2 linked regions of the Leptothrix cholodnii SP-6 genome follow. The protein of the gene in region 1 interacts with the protein of each later gene in a pairwise test. Links are inferred from orthologs where the notes say so. Each region holds a gene or a part of one and is shown in the gene's direction. Other genes may lie near its edges.

Evidence for each region.
Region 2: the proteins of ssb (region 1) and priA interact in binary tests that used the Escherichia coli proteins (3 or more experiments, as listed by UniProt). The link is inferred for Leptothrix cholodnii SP-6 from one-to-one orthologs.

The regions. Positions count from the first base shown.
Region 1 is NC_010524.1:594,853-604,060, reverse strand. The notes cover bases 1-2,761. They hold ssb (single-stranded DNA-binding protein), read left to right. Parts: upstream 1-985; coding sequence 986-1,537; downstream 1,538-2,761. Other genes in these bases: LCHO_RS21910 (DUF2726 domain-containing protein), read left to right, coding at 2,691-2,761; LCHO_RS02785 (GNAT family N-acetyltransferase), read left to right, coding at 1,738-2,439; LCHO_RS02795 (RecQ family ATP-dependent DNA helicase), read right to left, coding at 1-827. Also shown: more of LCHO_RS21910, read left to right, coding at 2,762-3,500; LCHO_RS02775 (serine/threonine protein kinase), read left to right, coding at 3,532-4,614; molecular chaperone HtpG, read right to left, coding at 4,631-6,535; type IV-A pilus assembly ATPase PilB, read left to right, coding at 6,902-8,626; LCHO_RS02760 (type II secretion system F family protein), read left to right, coding at 8,677-9,208. UniProt on the Escherichia coli protein: Plays an important role in DNA replication, recombination and repair. Binds to ssDNA and to an array of partner proteins to recruit them to their sites of action during DNA metabolism. Acts as a sliding platform that migrates on DNA via reptation.
Region 2 is NC_010524.1:3,929,085-3,944,410, reverse strand. Bases 852-3,795 are described here. They hold priA (replication restart helicase PriA), read left to right. Parts: upstream 852-1,236; coding sequence 1,237-3,354; downstream 3,355-3,795. Other genes in these bases: LCHO_RS17540 (FAD-dependent monooxygenase), read left to right, coding at 3,460-3,795; hemE (uroporphyrinogen decarboxylase), read left to right, coding at 852-875. In the rest of the region: more of hemE, read left to right, coding at 1-851; more of LCHO_RS17540, read left to right, coding at 3,796-4,716; LCHO_RS17535 (carbon-nitrogen hydrolase family protein), read right to left, coding at 4,774-5,592; LCHO_RS17530 (YhdP family protein), read right to left, coding at 5,627-9,979; glnE (bifunctional [glutamate--ammonia ligase]-adenylyl-L-tyrosine phosphorylase/[glutamate--ammonia-ligase] adenylyltransferase), read left to right, coding at 10,105-12,876; rrtA (rhombosortase), read left to right, coding at 12,897-13,502; LCHO_RS17515 (potassium transporter Kup), read right to left, coding at 13,513-15,326.

The DNA.
Region 1 (9,208 bases):
GCGTGATACGGCAGCGCATCGACACCCTGCTCGGCCAGCCAGCTCGCCGTCTCTTCCACCTTCTTGCGGCTGCCGCAGTAGACGATGCCGGCTTCGCCTTCGTGTTCGTCGCGGATGAACCGCAGCAGCTGGTCGCGCGGCTTGACCTTCTCGACCAGCGTGTAGCGGATGTTGGGCCGGTCGAAGCTGCTGACGAACAGCCGCGCGTCCTGCAGCTGCAGCCGCTCGACGATGTCGGCGCGGGTGTGGTCGTCGGCGGTGGCGGTGAGCGCGATGCGCGGCACGCCCGGAAACTGCTCGTGCAGCACCGACAGCTGCAGATAATCCTCGCGGAAATCGTGGCCCCATTGGCTGACGCAATGCGCCTCGTCGATCGCGAACAGCGACAGCCGGCCGCGCTCGTGCAGCGACGCCAGCATGCCCTGCAGGCGCGGCGTCAGCAGCCGCTCGGGTGCGACGTAGAGCATCGTCAGGCGGCCCGACAGCAGCTCGCGCTCGATCGCCTGGGCCTGGGCGTTGTCGAGCGTCGAGTTGAGGAAGGAGGCGTGCACGCCGACTTCCTCGAGCGCGCCGACCTGGTCGTGCATCAGCGCGATCAGCGGGCTGACGACCACCGCAACGCCCTGGCCGGCGCGCTGTCGCACGATCGCCGGCACCTGGTAGCACAGGCTCTTGCCGCCGCCGGTGGGCATCAGCACCAGCGCGTCGCCGCCGGCCACCACATGCTCGATGATGGCCTGCTGCTGGCCGCGGAAGGCGCTGTAGCCGAACACTTCGCCGAGCACTTGCAGGGCGGGGCTGGCGTCGTGGGGGATCGGTGGTGTCATGGCGCGGCGATGGTAGCCGGCCCATCCGCGGCACCGGGATCCCCCTCAAGAGGGCGGTCGGGCGATGGCGACGCTGGCACAATTCCACGCCTCAATCGCGTCACGACGCACCCATCACCGGCTGCCGACCCGTCGGTCCGGCACCTCAGGAGCAGGCCATGGCCTCGGTCAACAAAGTCATTCTCATCGGCAACCTCGGGCGCGACCCGGAGGTGCGCTACACCCCCAGCGGCGCGGCCGTCTGCAACGTCTCGGTCGCCACCACCCGCAACTGGAAGAGCAAGGACGGCGGCGAGCGCCAGGAAGAAACCGAATGGCACCGCGTGGTCTTCTACGACCGCCTGGCCGAGATCGCCGGCGAATACCTGCGCAAGGGCCGCCCGGTCTACGTCGAAGGCCGCCTGAAGACCCGCAAGTGGCAGGACAAGGAAGGCCGCGACCAGTACACCACCGAAATCGTCGCCGACCAGATGCAGTTGCTCGGCGGCCGTGAAAGCGGCGGCGGCGGTGGCGGCGAGATGGGCGCCGAAGAAGAGATGGGCGGCGGTGGCGGACGCGGCGGCAGCAGCGGCGGCGGCTATCGCCGCGAGGCGCCCGAAGGCCGCGCGGCCCCGGCCCCGCGTGCCAGCGCCCCGCGCGCACCCGCCCCGGCACCGGCACCGAAGTCGTCCACCGGCTTCGACGACATGGACGACGACATTCCGTTCTGAGAATCGAGTTTCCGGTCGGGCCAACCAGCAGGCCCCTTGCTTTCGCAGCAAGGGGCTTTTTTATTGGTTTACATGCGGGCCACTTGTCTCGAACATGGGCGTGCGCAGCCCTCGGCATTTCGTGCAAAGCACCCCCCGGACGCAGACAGCGACTGGCAGGCCGCCTGACAGAAATCAGGGTTTACCCTTATCATGCCACCATGAAGTTGTCCCCCACTCCCTCGTCCACCGGTTCAGCGGTCAACCCTCGTCCGCGCTCGCGGGTGTGGCGCTGGCTGCCGATCCGGCGCCTGTCGCAGCGCCACCGCATGCGGGTGCTGCGCCACCTGCTGAGCCTGAGCGAGCGTGATCGTTACCTGCGCTTCGGCTATCCGGCGAGCGACGAGCGGATCGAGAAATACGTCGAGACGCTGGATTTCCAGCGCAGCGAGCTGTTCGGCATCTTCGATCGGCGGCTCGAGCTGGTGGCGATCTCGCAGCTGGCCTATGCCGAGCCGGTCGAGGGCGACACCAACGGGGCGATGGTCGAGTTCGCGGTGTCGGTGCGCAGCCATGCGCGCGGACGCGGCTACGGCGACCGCCTGTTCAGCCATGCGCTGCGCCATGCACGCAACCGCTCGATCGATCGCCTGATGATCCACGCGCTGAGCGAGAACACCGCCATGCTGCGCATCGCCCGCAAGGCCGGCGCCGAGGTCCGGCGCGAGGGCAGCGAATCGGAAGCCTGGCTGCAACTGCCGCCGCACAGCCTGGCGTCGCGCGTGGAAGAGCTGGTGGCGGACCGGGTCTCGGCGCTCAACTACCGGGTCAAGCTGCACGCCCGCCAGGTGGGCTGGGTGCTGGCCGTCGTCAACGAGATCAAGCATCAGATATCGCGCCGGCGCCACGTCGCTTCCCAATAGAAGCAATAGAAAATCTGCACACCGGTGCGGCGGCGGAACACGCACTCGCGCACAAGACGAAAAATCGGCAGGCCGCGCGCCTGCCGTTTGCGTTTTCGGGGCCTGCAGGGCGATGCCCCCGCACCCAGGCCCGGGATTCACATGTCGTTACACAGCCCCGTACCATCGGCCCCGATGTCATGTGCTGACCGAGCCCGCGCTCCAGCCTGCGACAGGTGCCCGAAGTCAGCCGAATCCAGAAGCACACCACCATGCCGAACAACGTTTGGATCATTGCAGTCGTCGCGATCATCGCCATGCTGAGCCTGGCGCTGCTCGCGTTGCAGCGGTCCCGGCAAGCCAGCCCGGTGCGCGACGAGCTGCCCACCGAGTGGCCGCTGGCGCAACGGCCGATCTTCTCGCCCGAAGAACGTGCGCTCTATCGGCAGCTGCGCGCCGCCTTGCCGCATCACACGGTGCTGGCCAAGCTGCCGCTGGTGCGCTTCTGCCAGCCGCAGGATCGCAACGAGCTGCGCTACTGGTTCAACCTGCTGGGCCCGCTGCACGTCAGCTTCGTGGTCTGCGCCGACAACGGCCGCGTGCTCGCCGCCATCGACATCGAACGGCCGTCGCGGCCGGCCTCCAAGCGCGCCGCCACCATCAAGCAGTCGGTGCTCGAAGCCTGCCGCGTGCGCTACGTCAAGTGCCGCACCGACCAGCTGCCGTCGGCCGCCGAGCTGCAGATGCTGGTGCCGCACCAGTCGGAATCGAGCCGACCGATGGTGCCCGGCACCTTGCGCGACAGCCAGGAGCGCCGCTCGACGCTGGCGCATGCGATGCGCGGCCGGTCGGCCGACAGCCAGACCCAGTGGTACGAATCGGGTTTTGCGCAGGACTCGTTCTTCGCCCCCGAAACCCAACGCGACCCGTTCGCCGACGATGGCCCGGCCGCCACCGGTGCCACGCAGCGCCCGGCGCCACGGCCCAGCTCGTCGTGGGCCGGCGGTCGCGGCCCGATCCGCCGCAGCGAAGACTTCGGCCCGAGCGGCGACGCCGCCGGCCACATCATCGGCCGGGTCTGACGCGGCGCGGTGGCGTGGTCTAGCATGCGGCATGAACGACATCGCCCCGGATGACCTGCCGCCCGCCTACCGCCTGCCCGCTCCACAGCAAGCCACCGACGAACAGCCCTACGCGGGCCTGACCCCCTACGCGGTGCTCGACGCGCTCGACGCCGCCGGCCTGCGCGGCGACGGCCGCATCCTGCAGCTCAACTCCTACGAGAACCGGGTCTTCCAGGTCCACCTGGAAGACGAGCGCGTGGTGGTCGCCAAGTTCTACCGCGCCGCGCGCTGGAGCGACGCGCAGATCCTCGAAGAACATCAGTTCGCGCTCGAACTGGCAGCCGCCGAGGTGCCGGCCGTGCCGCCGCTGGTGCTCGCCGCCGGCCTGGGCATCGAGCCCGCGCCGAGGCTGCTGGGCACGCCGCCCACGCTGGCCGACTGGCAGGGCTGGCGCTACGCAGCGAGCCCGCGCTGCGGCGGCCGAGCGCCCGAGCTGGACGACCCGGCGGTGCTCGAATGGATCGGCCGCTTCCTGGCCCGCCTGCACCTGGTCGGGCAGGCCCGGCCGTTCGAACACCGCCTGCGGCTCGACGGCAGCCGCATCGCCCGCGCCGCGGTCGCCTGGCTGTGCGATCAGGACCTGCTACCACCCGATGCGCTCGCCGGCTGGCGCCAGGCCAGCCTGGCCGCGCTCGACCAGGTCGATGAGCTGTTCACGCGCGCCGGCAACCTCCAGCTGCTGCGCGTGCACGGCGACTGCCACGCCGGCAACGTGCTGTGGACCGACGCCGGCCCGCACTTCGTCGACCTCGACGATGCCGTGACGGGCCCGGCCGTGCAGGACCTGTGGATGCTGCTCGGCGGCGAACGCCACGAGATGCAGACCCAGCTCGGCGCGCTGCTCGACGGCTATGAAACGCTGCGCGAATTCGACCGCCGCGAGCTCGGCCTGATCGAGGCGCTGCGCACGCTGCGCATCATCAACCACAGCGCCTGGATCGCCCGGCGCTGGCGCGACCCGGCGTTCCCGATCGCCTTTCCGTCGTTCGAGAGCCCGTCGTACTGGGCCCAGCAGACCACCGTGCTGCACGAGCAGATTGGCGCGATGCAAGGCCCCGCGCTGGTGGCCTGAAGGCCCTGCGCCGACCTCAGCCCAGGATCAGCGCCTGGATGCGCTTGACGTGCGCGGCCGGATCCTCGAGCTGGCCGCCTTCGGCCAGCAGGGCGTTGTCGAACAGCACCTGCGCCAGATCGTCGAAACGCGCTTCGCCGTCGCCGATCGCCGCCAGTTTGCGCACCAGCGGATGTTCGGCGTTGACCTCCAGCACCGGCTTGGACGCCGGCGCGGCATGGCCGGCCTGCTTGAGCAGGCGCGCCAGGTGGCCGCTCATGTCGCCCTCCTCGGCCACCAGGCAGGCCGGCGAGTCGACCAGACGGGTGGTCACGCGCACGTCCTTGGCGCGGCCTTCGAGCGACTTCTTCAGGCGATCGAGCGTCGGCTTGAAACCAACGGCGGCCTCTTCGGCGTGTTTCTTCTCCTCTTCGTCCTGCAGCTTGCCAAGGTCGACCGCGCCCTTGGCGACGCTCTGCAGGTTCTTGCCCTCGAACTCGTAGAGGTGGCTGAGCATCCACTCGTCGACGCGGTCGGTGAACAGCAGCACCTCGATGCCCTTCTTCTTGAAGATCTCCAGCTGCGGGCTGTTCTTGGCCGCAGCCAGCGTGTCACCGGTGATGTAGTAGATGACCTCCTGGCCTTCCTTCATGCGCGCCACGTAGTCGGCGAAGCTGACGCCTTCGTCGGCGTGGGTCGAGGCGAAACGCAGCAGCTTGGCCAGGCGCTCCTGGTTGGCGTGGTCCTCGCCGATGCCTTCCTTCAGCACCGAGCCGAATTCCTTGTAGAACTCGGCGTACTTGGCCTTGTCGGCGGCGGCGCTGGTCTCGTCCTGGCTGTCGGCCAGCGACTCCAGCATCGACAGCACGCGCTTGGTCGAGCCTTCGCGGATCGCCTTGACGCCGCGGCTTTCCTGCAGCAGTTCGCGGCTGACGTTCAGCGGCAGGTCGGCCGAGTCGATCACGCCCTTGACGAAGCGCAGGTAGACCGGCATCAGCGCCTCGGCGTCGTCCATGATGAAGACGCGCTTGACGTAGAGCTTGACGCCGCCACGCTTGTCGCGGTTCCACATGTCCATCGGCGCCTTGGCCGGGATGTAGAGCAGCTGGGTGTATTCGTTGCGGCCCTCGACGCGGTTGTGCGTGTAAGCCAGCGGCGGGGTCTGGTCGTAGGTGAGCTGTTCGTAGAACGACTTGTACTCGGCGTCGGTGATCTCGCTCTTGCTGCGGCTCCACAGCGCGGCCGCCTTGTTGACCGGCTCCCACTCGTCGGAGATCACGTTCTCGCCCTTCTCGGCGTCCCACGTTTCCTTGCGCATCAGCACCGGCAGCGAGATGTGGTCGCTGTACTTGCTGATGATGGACTTGAGCTTCCAGGTGCTCAGGAACTCGTCCTCGTCCTCGCGCAGGTGCAGGATCACGTCGGTGCCGCGGGCCTCGCGGGTGATGGTCTCGACCTCGAAGTCGCCAGTGCCTTCGCTGCTCCAGCGCACGCCTTCGGAGATCGCCAGACCGGCGCGGCGCGATTCGACCGTGATGCGGTCGGCCACGATGTAGCCCGAGTAGAAGCCCACGCCGAACTGGCCGATCAGGTTGGCGTCCTTGGCCTGCTCGCCTTCGAGCCGGCTCATGAACTCCTTGGTGCCGCTCTTGGCGATGGTGCCCAGGTGCTCGATCGCCTCGGCCGCCGACAGGCCGATGCCGTTGTCGCTGATGACGATGCGCCGCGCCGCGCGGTCGTAGCTGATGCGCACTTCCAGATTGGGCGCGTCCTCGAACAGGGCGTTGTTGTTCAGCGCCTCGAAACGCAGCTTGTCGCAGGCGTCCGACGCGTTGGAGACCAGCTCGCGCAGGAAGATCTCCTTGTTCGAATACAGCGAATGGGTCACGAGGTGCAGCAACTGCTTCACTTCGGCCTGGAATGACAGGGTCTGCTTCTCCATGGGGACGCTCTCTCTCGGTAAGGCGGGGATGACGAAAGGTTCCTGAACGCGCGCTGGCGACGCTGGCGGCCTCAGGCCTTGCTGCGCACTGATGCTGGGGGCGAAGGGGGCGACTTTCAAGCCCCACCCCTGCCGCGGCCGGGCGTGTGGATCCGGCAACGCAATTGCAAGCAAATGCACACTGACACTTTCAGGCCCGAGGCATGCGCCATGATCGGGCCCCGTTTCGTCTTTCGTTACAGTGCTTCCGTGCCGGCTTCCAGCCCGGACGCGGGCCCAGGCCCGCCCCAGGCCGGCGCCGATTTACAGCCTGGACGCGATCACGGATCATCCGACCCAATCGTCCCCTTAGCCAGACTCGCCACCGTGGCCGCTGAAACACTGTCCGACGCCCCGCAAAGCACCCTCTCCGGGGTGGCCCGCGTGCTGGTGCACGCCGGCAAGCTGAACGCCCGCGCGGCCGAAGAACTCGCCCGCCTCGCACGTGATCAGCGCCGCAACTTCGTCGCCGCCGCGGTCGGCGCCAATCTGCTGAGTTCGGCCGATCTGGCCCACACGCTGTCGCACGCGCTGGCCGTGCCGCTGCTCGACCTCGACGCGGTCGACGTCAGCAAGCTGCCGCAGAACCTGGTCGACGCGCGCACGCTGTCGCAGTATCAGGTGCTGGTGCTGGGCAAACGCGGCAACCGGCTGTTCATCGGCGGCGCCGACCCGACCGACCAGGAAGCGGTCGACCGCATCAAGTTCGCCACCCAGCTGACGCCCGAGTGGGTGATCGTCGAATACGACAAGCTGGCCAAGATCGTCGAGGCCAAGAGCACCTCGGCGACCGAGGCGCTCGAATCGATCGTCGCCGGCGATTTCGAGTTCGACGTCGAAGAGCAGGATCCGAACGCCAAGCCCGACGAGGAGGTCACCACCGACGTCGAGGACGCGCCGGTGGTGCGCTTCCTGCAGAAGATGCTGATCGACGCGATCAACATGCGGGCGTCGGACCTGCACTTCGAGCCCTACGAGCAGACCTACCGGGTGCGCTTTCGCATCGACGGCGAGCTGCGCGAGATCACCCAGCCGCCGGTGGCGATCAAGGACAAGCTGGCCTCGCGCATCAAGGTCATCAGCCGCCTGGACATCGCCGAAAAACGCGTGCCGCAGGACGGCCGCATGAAGCTGAAGTTCGGCAACAAGGCAATCGACTTCCGCATCAGCACGCTGCCGACGCTGTTCGGCGAGAAGATCGTGATCCGGATCCTCGACCCGTCGTCGGCCAAGCTGGGCGTCGAGGCGCTCGGTTACGAGCGCGAGGAGAAGGATCGGCTGCTGTCGGCCATCAAGCGGCCGTACGGGATGATCCTGGTCACCGGCCCGACCGGCTCGGGCAAGACGGTGTCGCTCTACACCTGCCTGAACATCCTGAACCAGCCCGGCGTCAACATCTCGACCGTCGAGGATCCGGCCGAAATCAACCTGCCCGGCATCAACCAGGTCAACGTCAACGACAAGGCGGGCATGAACTTCGCCGTCGCGCTGCGCGCCTTCCTGCGCCAGGATCCGGACGTGATCATGGTCGGCGAGATCCGCGACATCGAGACCGCCGACATCGCGATCAAGGCCGCCCAGACCGGCCACCTGGTGCTGTCGACGCTGCACACCAACGATGCCCCGACCACGCTGACGCGGCTGCTCAACATGGGCGTGCCGCCGTTCAACATCGCCTCGAGCATCATCCTGATCTCGGCCCAGCGACTGTGCCGACGCCTGTGCGAGAACTGCAAGGCTCCGGCCGAATACCCGCGCGAGGCGCTGCTGCGCGCCGGCTTCAAGCCCGACGAGGTCGACGGCTCCTGGAAACCCTACAAGGCGGTCGGCTGCTCGGCCTGCAACAACGGCTACCGCGGGCGGGTCGGCGTCTATCAGGTGATGCCGATCACCGAGGCGATCCAGCGCGTCATCCTCGCCGAAGGCACCGCGCTCGACATCGCCGAGCAGGCCGCCCGCGACGGCGTGCGCGATCTGCGGCTGTCGGGTCTGGTTAAAGTGCGGGCGGGCGCCACCACGCTCGAAGAAGTGATTTCCGTGACCAACCAATGAGGCCGACGGCGCATGGTTGATGACGACAAGACAAGGTTCTCGGAGGCGCAATGGCCACAGCAGCTGCGGTAGCGGCGAAGAAGATCAAGGACTTCGTCTTTGAGTGGGAGGGCCGTGACCGCAACGGCAAGGCCGTGCGCGGCGAGATGCGCGCCGGCGGCGAGGCCATGGTCAGCGCCAGCCTGCGCCGCCAGGGCATCATGGTCGTCAAGGTCAAGAAGCGCCGCATCTCGGGCGGCAAGTCGATCAAGGGCAAGGACATCGCGGTCTTCACGCGCCAGCTGGCCACCATGCTCAAAGCCGGCGTGCCGCTGCTGCAGGCCTTCGACATCGTCGCCCGCGGCAGCTCGAACCCGCGCCTGACGCGCATGCTGACCGACATCCGCGGCGACGTCGAGACCGGTACCAGCCTGTCGGCGGCCTTCCGCCGCCACCCGCTGCAGTTCGACGCGCTGTACTGCAACCTGGTCGAGGCCGGCGAATCCGCCGGCATCCTGGAGACCCTGCTCGATCGCCTGGCCAACTACCAGGAAAAGACCATCGAGCTGCAGAACAAGATCCGCTCGGCGCTGATCTATCCGG
Region 2 (15,326 bases), 3.3 Mb from region 1 along the record:
AGCGTTATGCGCTCGACGCCGCGATCCTGTTCTCCGACATCCTGACCGTGCCCGACGCGATGGGCCTGGGTCTGAGCTTTGCGGCCGGCGAAGGCCCGCGTTTTGCCACGCCGGTGCGTGACGAAGCCGCCGTGGCCGCGCTCGAAGCGCCGGACATGGCCAAGCTGCAGTACGTGTTCGACGCCGTGACCTCGATCCGGCGCGCACTCGACGGCCGTGTGCCGCTGATCGGCTTCTCGGGCAGCCCGTGGACGCTGGCCTGCTACATGGTCGAAGGCCGTGGCAGCGACGACTACCGGCTGGTCAAGACCATGCTGTATCAGCGCCCCGACCTGATGCACCGCATGCTGGCCGTGACCGCCGATTCGGTGGCGGCCTACCTGAACGCCCAGATCGAAGCCGGCGCGCAGGCCGTGATGATCTTCGACAGCTGGGGCGGCGTGCTCGCCGACGGCGCGTTCCAGACCTTCAGCCTGGCCTACACCCGGCGCGTGCTGGCGCAGCTCAAGCGCGAACACGACGGCCAGCAGATCCCGCGCATCGTCTTCACCAAGGGCGGTGGCCTGTGGCTCGACGAGATCGCCGCGTGCGACACCGATGCGGTCGGCCTCGACTGGACCGTCAACCTCGACCAGGCCCGCCGGCGAGTCGGCCACAAGGTTGCGCTGCAGGGCAACCTGGACCCGAACGTGCTGTTCGCGTCGCCCGAGCAGATCACGCGCGAGGCCCAGGCCGTGCTCGACAGCTTCGGCCCGCACCCCGGCCACATCTTCAATCTCGGCCACGGCATCAGCCAGTTCACGCCGCCGGAGGCGGTGTCGGTGCTGGTCGACGCGGTGCATGCGCATTCGCGCCGCTGGCGCGCTCAGACCTGAACGCTGCGCCGGAGCGGGCTGAAAAGCTGTGAAACAGCATTGTTTTCAGCCCCGATTTCTGACAGTTGTCCCCAATGTCGGCGTGCACCGTTTTGAAGCGGTGCATGCTGCATTCGCACATCCGCGTGTCATCAAGGTCGCTGCTAAGTCCTTGATATGGAAAAGTTTTGGTACTGCACGGTTGCTGCCGCAAGAACATGCAATCCGACTTTGGTGCTTGATTCACAAGGGTTTGTCGCTGGTTTTCTCAGCTTGTTCACAAAGTTATCCACAGCAAAGGTGGACAGTTGTGAAAACTCGTTGGTGATCAGGGACTTGCGTCGATTTGCTCGAACAGGCGAGAGCTCAGCCGGCTAACTGAATGGAGTCCCTCGCCTCGGATCTGCCAACCGCAGGGCACCGTGTCTCGGTGCTGGTGGAGCTGCCACGCCACAGCCAGGTGGACAGCGCACTGAGCTACGCCAGCGACTTGCCGCTCGCGGCCGGCCAGCTCGTGCGGGTGCCGCTGGGCCGCCGGACCGTCTGCGGCATCGCCTGGGCCGAGGCCGAGCCGCAGGCCCCCGACATCGAGCTGCGCCCGGTCGCCGAGGTGCTCGACGCCCTGCCGCCGCTCGGCCCGCCCTGGCGCGCGCTGGTGAGCTTTGCCGCGGCCTACTACCAGCGCTCGACCGGCGAACTGGCACTGTCGGTGCTGCCCGGCGAGCTGCGTGATCTCGACGCCACCCAGTTGCAGCGCCGCTTGAAGCGCCTGCACAAACGCCTGGCCGCCGAGCCGATCGGCCAGGTCGATGTGCCCGCGTACGAACTGTTGCCGCTGAGCGCGGAGCAGCAGGCCGTGCTGCAGGCGCTGGCCGGCGCCGAGCCCGGCACGCACCTGCTGCACGGCGTGACCGGCAGCGGCAAGACCGAGGTCTATCTGCGCTGCGTCGCCGACGTGCTGGCGCAAGGCCGCCAGGCGCTGGTGCTGGTGCCCGAGATCAACCTGACGCCGCAGCTCGAGGCGCGCTTTCGCGCCCGCTTTCCGGCCCGCCGCATCGTCTCGCTGCACAGCGGCCTGACACCCGCCGAGCGCCTGCAGAGCTGGCTCGCGGCGCACCTGGGGCTGGCCGACGTGGTGCTGGGCACCCGCATGGCGATCTTCGCGTCGCTGCCGCGGCTGGGCCTGATCGTGGTCGACGAGGAACACGACCCGTCCTACAAGCAGCAGGAGGGCGCGCGTTATTCGGCCCGCGACCTGGCGGTCTGGCGCGGCCGCAACGAGGCGCTCACGGTGCTGCTGGGCTCGGCCACGCCGTCGCTGGAGACCTGGCACAACGCCTCGCCGACGCTGCCGGGCGGGGCGCGCTACCAGCTGCTGGCCATGCCGAGCCGGATCGGCGCCGGCAGCCTGCCGACCGTGCGACTGGTCGACCTGGCGCGCATCGCCGCGCAGTTCGGCCAGGGCGCGGTGCACAAGCAGCCGCTGGTGCCGGCGCTGGTGGCTGCGCTGAAGGAGCGCATCGAACGCGGCGAGCAGAGCCTGATCCTGCTCAACCGCCGCGGTTATGCCCCGGTGCTGCATTGCACCGGCTGCGGCTGGAAGAGCGCCTGCCCGCACTGCAGCGCCTGGCGCGTCTTCCACAAGCTCGACCGCACCTTGCGCTGCCACCACTGCGGTTTCTCGGAGCGCGTGCCGCGTGCCTGCCCGGACTGCGGCGACCCCGACATCCAGCCGGTCGGCCGCGGCACCGAGCGGCTCGAGGAACAGCTCGGCGACCTGTTGCCCGGCGCGCGCATCGGCCGCATCGATGCCGATTCGACCCGCGCCAAAGGCAGCCTCGAGAGCCAGCTCGCCAGCGTGCACGCCGGCGAGGTCGACGTGCTGGTGGGCACCCAGATGGTCGCCAAGGGCCATGACTTCCGCCGCATGACGCTGGTGGCTGCAGTCAATGCCGACTCGGCCCTGTTCGGCAGCGATTTCCGCGCACCCGAGCGGCTGTTCTCGCTGCTGATGCAGGCCGGCGGGCGGGCCGGGCGTGACGCCGCGCAGGCCGGCCGCAGCGAGCTGTGGATCCAGACCTGGCACGTCGGCCACCCGCTGTATGCGGCGCTGGTGTCGCACGACTACGCCGCGTTCGCCAAAAGCCAGCTGATCGAGCGACAGCAGGCGGGGCTGCCGCCGTTTGCGCACCTCGCGCTGCTGCGCTGCGAGGCGCGCAGCCAGCAGGCCGCCACCGCCTTCCTCGACCGCACCGCCGAACTGGGTGCGCAGATCCAGGCCGACCACCCCGCGCTGCAGGATCTGCTGATCTACCCGCCGGTGCCGCCGGCGATCCAGCGGGTGGCCAATGTGGAGCGGGCGCAGATGCTGATCGAGTCGCCCTCGCGGGTGGTGCTGCAGCGCTTCCTGGCGCGCTGGGTGCCGCAGCTGAACCAGTGCCAGGTGAGCGAGCAGCGCATCCTGCGCTGGGCGGTGGACGTCGATCCGCTGGCGATCTGACGCGGCCGCTGGCGCAGCGTGCCGGCCCGCCGACAATCGCCACACCGCGCCCCCGCACGCTCAACGACGCACATCCCGATGCCGCAGTCCGCGCCCCCTTCATCGATGGACGAACTCCTGTCCGCCGCCGCAGAACCTGTTCCCGAGCCCGCCCAGCCCAGGCGCCTGGCCATCATCGGTGCCGGCCCGGTCGGGCTGGTGCTCGCGCTGCAGGCGCAGCGCCGCCTGCCGCAGTTGCAGATCACGGTCTACGACGCCTTGCCGGCCGAACACGACGTGTCGGCCGACGCCCGCACCCTGGCGCTGGCGCAGGGCTCGGTGCAGGACCTGACCCGGCTCGGCCTGTGGCCCCAGATCGCCGCCCAGGCCGCGCCGATTCTGGCCGTGCACGTGTCGCAGCAGCAGCCTGCCTTGCTCGACCTGCTGCCGCTGCCCGGCCGGCGCCCGGGCGGCGAGCCCGAGCTGCTGATCCGCGCCGAGCAGGAAGGTTTGGCGCAGCTCGGCGCGGTGGCGAGTTACGGCGCCATCGTCGCGCCGCTGCGTGCCGCCTGGCTGGACGCCTGCGCGCAGGAGCCGCAGCGCCTGGCCGCGCGCTGGGGCACCAAGGTCAGCGCGGTGGTGCCTCGGGCCGATGGCGTCGAGATCGACGCCGGCATCGTCGAGTCGCATGACCTGGCGGTGATCGCCGAAGGCGGCGTGTTCGCCGACCAGTCGCGCAAGGCGGTGCACCACGACTACCGCCAGACCGCCTGGGTCGGCAGCGTGTTCGTCGACGGCGGCGAGCCCGGCGTGGCCTACGAGCGCTTCACGCCGCAAGGCCCGGCCGCGCTGCTGCCGTTGCCACCGAAAGACGGCCGCGCCCGCGCCGCGCTGGTCTGGTGTGTCGATGCCGACGACGATCCGGTGCGCGAGCTGAACGACACCCAGCGCCTGGCGGTGCTGCAGCACGTGCTGCCGGCGCGGGTGGGCAAGCTGGTCGGCATCAGCGCGCTGAAGGCGTTCCCGCTCGGACTCAATGCCGAGCGCAGCCTGGTGCAGGGCCGCACCGTGCGCATCGGCAACGCGGCGCAGACGCTGCACCCGGTCGGCGGCCAGGGCCTGAACCTCGGCCTGCGTGACGCCCAGGCGCTGCTCGCCGCGCTGGCGCGCCACGCCGACATCGACCAGGCGCTCGCCCGGGTGGCCTGGCAGCGCGCGCCGGACCGCTGGGCCATGATCGCCGCCACCGATTTCCTGGCCCGCAGCTTCACCTGGCCGCTGCCGGGGCTGAACACGCTGCGCGGCGCCGGCTTGTCGCTGCTGCAGGGCCTGCCGATGGTGAAGTCGCAGATCGCCCGGCGCATGATGTTCGGCTCGCGCTGAACGAGGCAGCGCCGCTCAAGGAAACGCCGGGCCGCCCCAAGTTGCCTTGCTCCCCGATCAAAGCACGCGGTGCTGCAGTGCCGGCAACTGCGTGCGCACCTCGGTCGTGCGGCGGGTTTCGACCTCGGCCAGCACCACGCCTTCGCCTTCGGCCAGATCGCCGAGCAGCCGGCCCCACGGGTCGACCACCAGGCTGTGGCCCCAGGTGCGCCGGCCGTTGGCGTGGCGCCCGCCTTGCGCGCTGGCCAGTACGTGGCACTGGTTCTCGACCGCGCGGGCGCGCAGCAGCAGCTCCCAGTGGGCTTCGCCGGTCGGGTAGGTGAAGGCCGCGCCGACCACCAGCAGGTCGCAGGGCGGGCGCATCAGCGCGCGGTAGAGCTCCGGAAACCGCAGGTCGTAGCAGATCGACAGCCCCACCCGCAACGTCTCACCGCTGCGGCCGACCGCCTCGAACGCGACCGGCTCGCGGCCCGGCCGCAGCGTGGCGGCCTCGTCGTAGCGGCGCTCGCCGTCGTCGTAGCGGAACAGGTGGATCTTGTCGTAGCGCGCCACCAGCTGGCCCGTCGGGCCGTGGACCAGGCAGCTGTTGGTGGCGTGATCGGCGTCGCCGTCGACCCGCAGCGGCAGCGTGCCGCCGATCAGCCAGATGCCGTGCTTGGCCGCCAGCTCGGCCAGGCGCTGCTGGATCGGCCCGCTGCCGGGCGTCTCGGCGATGGCGAGCTTGTCGGTGTCGTGGCGGCCCATCACGCAGAAGTATTCGGGCAGCGCCACCAGCTCGGCGCCCGCGGCGGCGGCTTCGCCCACCAGCGCGGTGGCGCGTTCGAGGTTGTGGGCCAGCTCGGGGCTGGAGACCATCTGGATCGCGGCGATCTTCATGCGGGGTACCGGGTTGGAGGTCGGGTTGGATCACTCACGGCTGCGTGGCCGGCTGCGACGCCGCCGCCTCGGCCGGATCGCCGGTCGGTTGCGGCAGCGGCCGACCCTGCTGGCGGCCGATCGGCGTGACCGAGGGCGTGTCCCAGGTTCCGCCGACGCGGAACTCGCGGGTGGCCGCTTCGGTCAGCGATCTGCGCAGGAACAGCTGGCCCAGCAGCGTGCCCAGGCCGACGGCCGGGTTGATGACGGCGTAGGCCAGCGAGGCGGCGCCGGCGTCCAGATCCGGCACGATCCAGACGTGCAGGTCCTGCGTCTCGGCGTTCAGGTCGGCCTCGCCCTCGGTCAGCACCAGCGCCTGCACGCCGCGCATGCGCAGGTTGCGGGTGCGCGCCAGGCCGGCCTGCAGGTCGACGTCGCCGTCGATCTGGTCGAAGCTGAAACCCTGCTGGAACAGATCCCGGAAGTCGAGCAGAAAGCGCCGTGGCAGCGACTGCAGGCTGAGGATGCCCAGCAGCTTGGCCACGCCCGGATCGGCCTGCAGGAACTGCCCGGCCGAGAGATCGATGCGCAGCTGGCCGTCGAGTTGGCGCACCGACGGATCGAACGGGGAGCCCGGCCAGCCGATGCGCCCCTGCAGCGAACCCCTGCCGCCCTGGACCGTGCCGGGCCAGCCGAGCTGGTCCAGCAGCGCGCCGCTGTCGTCGAGCGTGAGCTTGAAGTTCAGCCGCGTGCTGCCGCTGCGTTCGAGCGCCGACAGCGGCACGCCCGCCGCGCCGGGCGTGGTCTGCCAGACGCCGGTGGCCGCCAGCCGTGCGTCGGGGGTCTGCAGCGAGAGCTGGTCGATCTGCCACTCGTCGTGCCAGGCGCCGGCGCGGCTGCCGGGCCGGTGGCCGGCGCGCAGCACCAGCCGGCCCATCGGCCGCTGGCCGAGCTGGAACTGCTCGACCTCGATGTCGAGGCTCGGCAGCGGCGAGGCGCGGGCGGTGGCGCCGTCCGTCGCGCTCGCGGCAGGCGTCGGCTCGGCGATCGGGTCGAAGGACTGCATGGGCGCCGATGCCCGCGTCGGTGCCGAGGCGCCGCCGTCCGCGCGGGCCAGCGTGAGCCGCGTCAGCCGGGCGCGCATCCGGGCCGGCTGGCTCGGCTGCGGCGGCAGTCGCAGCTCGATGTCGCCGGCCAGCTCCTGCGCCTCGACGCGGCCGTTCCAGTGCTGGCCGTCGATGCCGGCGCTCTGCACCAGCCGCGCGTCGACCTGATGGAAGCGCCGGCCGCGCCATTCGAGTTCACCCAGTTGCAGCCTGACGTCGTGCAGCGCGGCCAGCGACTCGGTGCGGTCGGAGGGCCGGGCCGGTGCGGCGGCGGACGCGCCGCCAGGCCGCTCGCCCAAGCGGTCGAACCACTGCGTCCAGGCGTCGATGGACAGCCGGGCGTCGGCCAGCGACACGCTCCAGCCTTCGCTCGGCAGGGCGGGCATGGCGTCGCGGGTGGCCTGGCCGACCTGCAGCCAGCCGCGCTCGGGCATCGCGCCGGTGGCTTCGGTCTGCCAGCGTGCGGCCACCCGGTCGGCCAGCCGCAGCGACCAGCGCGAGCCCTCGCCGGGTGTCGTGTCGTCGACCTGCAGGCGCAGCGGCCAGGCCAGTTCGGCGCTCTTGCCGAGCGGGGCGGGCAGCTGCAGCGCCAGGCCGGTCAGCGCGCTGGCGACGTCGACGCGCGTGCCCTGGCGATCGATCGCGATCTGCAGCCGGTACGGCGCCTGCCCGGTCATCTGGCGCGCCAGCGTGGCCAGCGCCTCGTGGGGCGCAGCCAGCCGCAGGCCTTCGGCGCTGGCCTGGCCCTCGGCGGACAGGCGCACCGGCTGGTCGGCGTCCATGCCGCCCTGCAGCAGCACGCTGCCGCCGAGTGCGCGCGCGCGGGTCGGCCGCAGCGTGAAGCCCTGTTCGTTGAAGGTCAGTTCGCCACGCACGTCGCTCAGGCGCGGCACCAGCGGATGGATCTGGAATTGGCTGCCCGCCAGCGCGAGCCGGCCGGTGACGCGGCTGCGCTCGGCGTCGAGCAGCGGAATTGCCAGCTTCAGGTCGAGCGCCGCGGCGCCGCTGCCGCTGGCCTGGGCCAGCGCCTGTGCCAGCCAGCCGCCCACCGGCGAGCGGTCGACGTAGTGCAGCATGTCGTCGAGCGGCCCGCTGGCGCGGCCTTCGAGCTTGAGCTCGGGCTGATGGGCGAGGTCGGTGATGCCGCCGTCGACGCCGGTCAACAGCGTCTCGCCGCGGCCGCTGTCGGCCAGCCGGGCGCTGGCCTGGCGGATCTGCATGCCCAGCCGCTCGAAGTGCAGGCCGCCGTCGAGCTGGCTCAGGCGCGGCCAGGCGGGGCCGGCCAGGCCGAGGCTGGCCGGCACGTAGTCGAGCGTGACGCCACGCACCCGGCCGCCGATCTCGAAGCGACCCTGCGCCGGATCGGCAAACGGAAACTCGCGCAAGGCGCCACGCACCTGGGCCTGCCAGTCGTGCACCTGGCCGGCGCGCACGGCGTCGCGCACGTAATGGCGCACATCCGCCGGGATGGCCTGCGGCAGGTAGCGGTGCACCCGCGTGGCGTCGCCCTGGGCGACCCGGGCCTGCAGTTCGAGCTGGCCGGGCCAGGCGGCCCAGGCGCGGGCGGCCCGGTCGTCGACGGCGCGATCCGTCAGCCGCACCTGCCAGCGGCCGCTGGCCTCGCCGCGCAGGTCGGCGTTGTCGACCTGCAGGTGTCGCACGTCGATCTCGACCGCGGCGGGCCGGGCCGAGGCGCCGTCCGGGATCAGCCGCCAGCGCAGCTGGGCCTGCAGGCGATCGAGCGGCAGGCGCGGCTCCTCGAACAGGCCCGGAAACGCCAGCCAGCCGGCGCGCATGTCGAGCTCGGCCTCGCCGCCGGCCTGGCTGGCGCGAAAGCGCAGATCGGCCGGCGAGAGGCCGGGCCGTCCGACGCCGCTGCCCGGCGGATCGGTGCCGGTCGGTGCGGCCGGCTCGCCCGGCTGCAGGCTCAGCCCGTTGAGCCGGCCGCTGGCGCGCCAGGTGGGCGCGGCGCCGGGGGGCGCGTTCCACTGCAGTTCCAGGTCACGCAGCGTGCCGGCCGGCCTGCTGCTTGCGAGCCAGCCGGGTGCGGCAGGCGGCGCGGATGTCGATGCCGACGGCGCCAGCGCCTGGGCCAGCGCCGGCACCAGCGTGGCGAGCGTGGCGATGTCGAGCCGGTCGGCCTGCAGCGTGTGCCGGGCCTGGGCGGCGTCGCTGCGATCCCAGTTCAGCGACCAGCTGCTGGCGGGGGCGGTGGTTCGTGTGGCCGAGGGCGCAGCGCCGTCGGCCAGCTGCAGCTGCCAGTCGCTGGCCTGCAGCTGCAGCGATCGGGCGTCGATCTGCGCCACCAGCGTGCCGGCGAGCTGGGCGATGCGCAGCGGCTCGGCGCCCGGGGCCGGCGACAGCTGCAGGTCGCGCAGATCGGCCGTGATGCGGGCGCTGCGCCACTCGCCCTGGTCGCGCCGCAGCGCCAGCGACAGCGCGCCGTTGCCACCTTGCCACGACCGGCCGTTGGTGACCGACTGCGGCAGCAGCGCCTGGGCGCGTCGCAGGGCCACGGCGGGCAGCTGCGCCTGGATGTCGGTGCGCCAGCGCGCCCAGTCGCCCGAGCGCCACAGGCCGGCGGCGGCGAGCAGCGGCTCGCGCAGGTCGAGCTCGGCGCGCAGCGGGCCGCCCCAGTCCGGCGGCGCGCTGAGCCCGAGCGTGAGCCGATGGCGGCCGAGGCGGTTGCGCCAGAGCAGCTCGATGTCGCTCAGGCGTGCGGGGGCGGGACCGAGGCGGGTGTCGGCGTAGGTGAGCGTGCTGGCGGCGATCACGACCTCGCCCTGGCGCAGCAGCCAGTCGACCAGGCGGCGGGCCGTGCTGCCGTCACCGTCGGCGAGCACCAGGCCGGCCAGCTGCCAGCGGCCGTCGTCCAGACGCTGCACCGCCAGATCGGCGCCACGCAGGCTGAGGCGGCGCAGGTGCGGGCGCCAGTCGGTGAGTGAACGCGGCAGCAGCGAGCCGGGCGTGATGACCGCTTCGACGTCGGCGAGCCGCAGCCCGGGCTGGCCGTTGGCAGCCAGCAGCTGCAGGTCGCGCACCAGGATCGTCGGCGACCAGAGGTCGCCGCGCACCGCCAGCGTGCCGATTCGTACCGGCAGGCCCAGGCTCCTGCTGCTCCAGGCCTCGATCTCGGGGCGCCAGTGGTCGAGGCGGGGGAGAATTCCCCATTGCAAGGTCAGCCAAGCCGCGACGACGATACTGGCGACGCCGATGGCCGCCCGGAGCAGGCCTGACACGAGGGGCTGTGCGAGGGCGCGGCCGCGATGAACGAGAGCAAGAGAGCGCGAAGCGAGGGACATGGAAACACGACAGGCCGAAGCGGGCGGCGGCGCACGGATCCCAGCTGGGACGTGGCACGACCGATGGAACGCTAGCACAGCGTTGTTGCTGCGAGGTCAAGGCCTTGGCTGAGCACGACACTCCAGTGGCGGTATTGGACCCCACCCCGCCCATCCCCACGGCCGACGCCTCTCACAGCCGCTTCGTGCAGCGCGTGCGCCGCGCGCTCGCTGCCGACCTGGCGCTGCTGCCCCCGGGCCCGCCGCGCCGCGCCGAGATCGAACAGACGCTGGCCGTGCTGCTGCAGCGCGGCCGCGGCGTGCCGGCGGCCTTGCGGGTGCTGCGCCAGCTGGTGCTCGAGCGCCTGGCGGTGCTCGACGTGGAGGCCCGCGTGCCGGTCGAGGTCGTCACCTCGGCCATGACCGAGCTGGCCGAGGTGACGCTCGAACACGCGCTGGGCAGCGCCCGTGCCGAACTCGATGCCCAGCATGGCGCACCCCGCAACGCGGCCGGCGGCGACATCGATTTCTGGATCATCGGCATGGGCAAGCTCGGCGCGCGCGAGCTCAACGTGTCGTCCGACATCGACCTGATCTACGTCTACGAAGAAGAGGGCCAGACCCTTGGCCGGGCCAACGGCGCCGGCGTGATCTCGGCGCACGAGTATTTCGCCCAGCTGGCGCGTGGGCTGCGTGCGCTGATCGGCGACGTCACCGAGGACGGCTTCGTCTTCCGCATGGACCTGGCGCTGCGGCCCAACGGCAACGCCGGCCCGCCGGTGGTCAGTCTGGCGATGCTGGAGGAGTACTTTCTCGTCCAGGGCCGCGAGTGGGAGCGCTTCGCGTGGCTCAAGAGCCGCGTGGTGGCGCCGCGCAGCGCCGTGCTGGCCGGCCGTGCCAAGCCGCTGGCCGATGCGGTGGGGCCGTTCGTCTACCGGCGCTACCTCGATTACGGCGTGTTCGAGGGCCTGCGCCAGCTGCATCGCAAGATCCGCGACGAGGCCAATCGCCGCGCCGCCGGCCGGCCCGAGCGCGCCAACGACGTCAAGCTGTCGCGCGGGGGCATCCGCGAGATCGAGTTCATCGTGCAGCTGCTGCAGGTGGTGCGCGGCGGCCAGTTCCCCGAGATCCGCACCCGCTCGACGGTCAAGGCGTTGTCGCTGCTGGCCGCGGTGGGCATGATCAAGCCCGAGACCGCCGAGCGGCTGGCGCAGGCCTATGTCTTCTTGCGCCGGGTCGAGCACCGCATCCAGTTTCTCGACGATCAGCAGACCCACCTGCTGCCCACCGCCGATGCCGATCTGCGCTGGATCGCCGCCTCGATGGGGCTGGCCTGCCGGGTCGACGCCTGCGAGCTGATCGAGCAGCTGTGCGCGCACCGCGAGGTGGTCGCCACCGAGTTCGACGCGCTGCTGCACGACGGCCGCCCGCCCCAGCGTGGCAACGGCGGCTCGGGCTGCCGCAACTGCGGCGGCGAGCCGCTCAGCCTCGACAGCCCGGCGCTGCTGGTCGGCCTGAACCCGGCGGTGGCCGAGCGGGTGCAGCGCTTTGTCGAACACCCGCGGGTGGTGCTGCTGCGCGACGAGGCGCGCCAGCGCCTGACGCACCTGTTCGCCCGCGCGCGCCGCATCATCGAGGCGCAGACCACGCTGACGCCGGCGCAGCGCGACGAGGCGCTGCTGCGTTTCATCGACTGGGTCGAGCCGCTGCTGCGCCGCGACAGCTATCTGGCGCTGCTGGCCGAACGGCCGCAGGTGCTGGGCCGGCTGCTGCAGCTGCTGGGCCTGGCGCGCTGGCCGATGCGCTACCTCATGCAGCACCCGGGCGTGATCGACGAGCTGGCCGACGCGCGCATGTCGCACCAGCGCTTCGACCCGCGGGCCTACCGGTCCGATCTCGACGAGCGCCATCTGGCCTGGATGCGCTCCGGCCAGGCCGACGAGGAGTCGCTGCTCGACACGCTGCGGCGCGCCCACCAGGCCGAGACCTTCCGCATCCTGGTGCGCGACGTCGAGGGCGAGATCAGCGTCGAGCAGGTCGCCGACGACCTGTCGGCGCTGGCCGACGCCACGCTCGAATGCGGCATGTGCTGGGCCTGGCAGCACCTGCGCCAGCGCCACCGCGCCGAGCCGCAGTTCGCGGTCATCGCCTACGGCAAGCTGGGCGGCAAGGAGCTCGGTTACGGCAGCGATCTCGACCTGGTCTTCGTCTACGAGGACGACGACGAACGCGCCGCCGAGATCTACGCCGCGTTCGCGCGCAAGCTGATCACCTGGCTGTCGCTGCGCACCTCGGCGGGCGCGCTCTACGAGATCGACACCGCCTTGCGGCCCAACGGCAACTCCGGCCTGCTGGTGACGTCGCTGGCGTCGTTCGAGCGTTATCAGCAGGGCCGCGGCAGCAACACCGCCTGGACCTGGGAGCACCAGGCCATCACGCGGGCGCGCTGGTGTGCGGGCCTGCCGGCGCTCGATGCACGGTTCGAGGCGACGCGCCGCAGCGTGCTGTGCGCGCCGCGCGATTTCCCCGCGCTGCGCGAGGAGGTGCGTGTCATGCGCGAGCGCATGCGCGCGGCGCAGAACCTGCGAGCCGACCGGTTCGAGCTCAAGCACAGCCCGGGCGGCATGATCGACGTCGAGTTCGCGGTGCAGCTGCTGGTGCTGGCGCACAGCGCCGTGCATCCGGGCCTGATGGACAACCTCGGCAACATCGCCTTGCTCGGCCGTGCCGAACAGGTCGGCCTGCTGCCCGAAGGTGTAGGCACCGCCGCGGCCGACGCCTACCGCGAGATGCGCCGGGCCCAGCACCGGGCGCGGCTCGACGAAGCCAGCACCGCCTTCGACCTGGCCGAACTCGGCCCGCTGGCGGCGCACCGCGAAGCCGTGCTGGCGCTCTGGCGGGCCGTCTTCGGCGCCTGAACCGCGGCACCCGCGGCGTGATGCGCCCTCTGCGCCTGAGTTCGGGCCGCGTCGCCTGGCTGATGGTCTGGGCGCTGCTGCTGGTGCCTGCGCTGCTCATGGGCGTGGCCGATCCGCTCAGCCGCGAGGTGCTGAGCTGGCAGCCGGCCCGGGCCGGGGCCGAGCCGTGGCGCTGGTGGAGCGCCGCCTGGGTGCATTTCAGTGACTTGCACTGGCTGGCCAACCTGCTCGGTGCGCTGCTGGTGGCCTTGTTGGGCTGGTTCCTGAATCCGCCGCGAGCGGCCGCCTGGGCCTGGGCGCTGGCCTGGCCGCTGACCCATCTGAGCCTGCTGATTCAGCCGCAGCTGCAGCGATACGGCGGGTTGTCGGGCGTGCTGCACGCGGGCGTGGCGGTGTGCGCGACCGGCCTTTGCCTGCGCGGGCGATCGACCGGCGAGCGCGGGCTGGGGGCGGCGGTGCTGGCCGGCCTGCTGCTCAAGGTGGCGCTCGAACAGCCGTGGGCCGGGCCGCTGATCCACGTCGCCGGCTGGGACATCGCGATCGCCCCGCTGGCGCACGCCGGCGGCGTGTTCTGGGGCACGCTGCTGGGGGCGATCGGGCTGCGTTTCTGGCCGGCGGGGCGCTGAGCGCAGCGCGTCAGATCTCGACCTTGGCGCCCAGTTCGACGATCCGGTTCGACGGCAGGTTGAGGAAGTCGGCCGCCGCCGCCGAGTTGCGGTGCATGTTGGCGAACAGCTTCTCGCGCCACATCGACATGCCATGGCCGAAGGTCGGGATGACGATGTCACGCGACAGGAAGTAGCTGGTGTCCATCTCGTCGAGCGGCACGCCGCGGCCTTCGAGCAGCTTGAGCGCCTCGGGCACGTCGGGGTCGTTCTTGAAGCCGAAATTCAGCGTCACCTGCCAGCAGTGGCGGCCCAGCTGCTCCATCTGGATGCGCTGGTCGAAGCCGATCCAGGGCACGTCGTGGTGGCGTACCGAGACGAACAGGTTGTGCTCGTGCAGCACCTTGTTGTGCTTGAGGTTGTGCAGCAGCGCATTGGGCGTGAGGCCGGATTCGGCCGACAGGAACACCGCCGTGCCGCTGACCCGGGTGGGCGGGCTGACGAAGACGGCTTCGAGGAAGCTCTTGAGATCGATGGCGTCGTCGCGCAGGCGTTCGGCCATCAGCGCGCGGCCCTGTTTCCAGGTCAGCATCAGCGTGAACATGCCCACGCCGATCACCAGCGGGAACCAGCCGCCGCCGAACAGCTTGAGCATGTTGGAGGCGAAGAAGGTGACGTCGATGATGAAGAAGAAGCCCGTGGCGGCGATGCACAGCCACAGCGGGTAGCGCCAGCCGTAGCGGATCACGTAGAAGGTCATGATGGTGGTGATCGTCATGTCCAGCGTGACGGCGATGCCGTAGGCCGAGGCCAGGTTCGACGAGCTCTTGAACAGCGCCACCGCCAGCACGATGAAGACGTACAGCCCCCAGTTGACGAAGGGCACGTAGATCTGGCCGGTGTCGCGCACGGAGGTGTGCTTGATCACCATGCGCGGCAGGATGCCCAGCTGCACCGCCTGCTTGGTGACCGAGAACGCCGCCGTGATCAGCGCCTGCGAGGCGATCACCGTGGCCGCCGTGGCCAGGAACACCAGCGGCAGCTGGGCCCACTTGGGCGCCATCAGGAAAAACGGGTTGTCGATCGCCTCGGGATGGCCGAGCAGCATCGCGCCCTGGCCGAAGTAGTTGATCACCAGCGCCGGCATGACCAGCGCATACCAGGCGATGCGGATCGGCAGCTTGCCGAAGTGGCCCAGGTCGGCGTAGAGCGCCTCGCCGCCGGTGACGCACAAGACCACCGCCCCGAGCGCGATGAAGGCGACCAGCGGCTGGTCGACAAAGAAGGCCATCGCATAGGTCGGGCTCACCGCGACCAGCACCGCCGGGTTGGCGACGATGTGCGGCAGGCCGAGCGCGATCAGCACCCCGAACCAGACGAGCGTGATCGGGCCGAATGCCTTGCCGATGCCGCCGGTGCCCAGGCGCTGCACCGCGAACAGGCCGGTGATCACGACCAGCGTGATCGGCAGCACCATGTTGTGCAACTGCGGGGTGGCGACTTCGAGGCCCTCGACCGCCGAGAGCACCGAGATCGCCGGCGTGATGACGCCGTCGCCGTAGAAGACGGCGGTGCCGAACAGGCCGACGATCATCAGCGTGTCGCGCAGGGCCGGGCGTTCGCGCACGGCGTGCGTGGCCAGCGCGAGCATCGCGATCAGCCCGCCTTCGCCGTTGTTGTCCGCGCGCAGGATCAGCAGCACGTACTTCAGCGAGATCACCGTCGTCATGGTCCAGAAGATCAGCGACAGCACCCCGAGGATGTTGGCGTCGCTCGGCGGGACATGGCCGGCGTGGAAGACTTCCTTCAGGGCGTACAGCGGGCTGGTGCCGATGTCGCCATAGA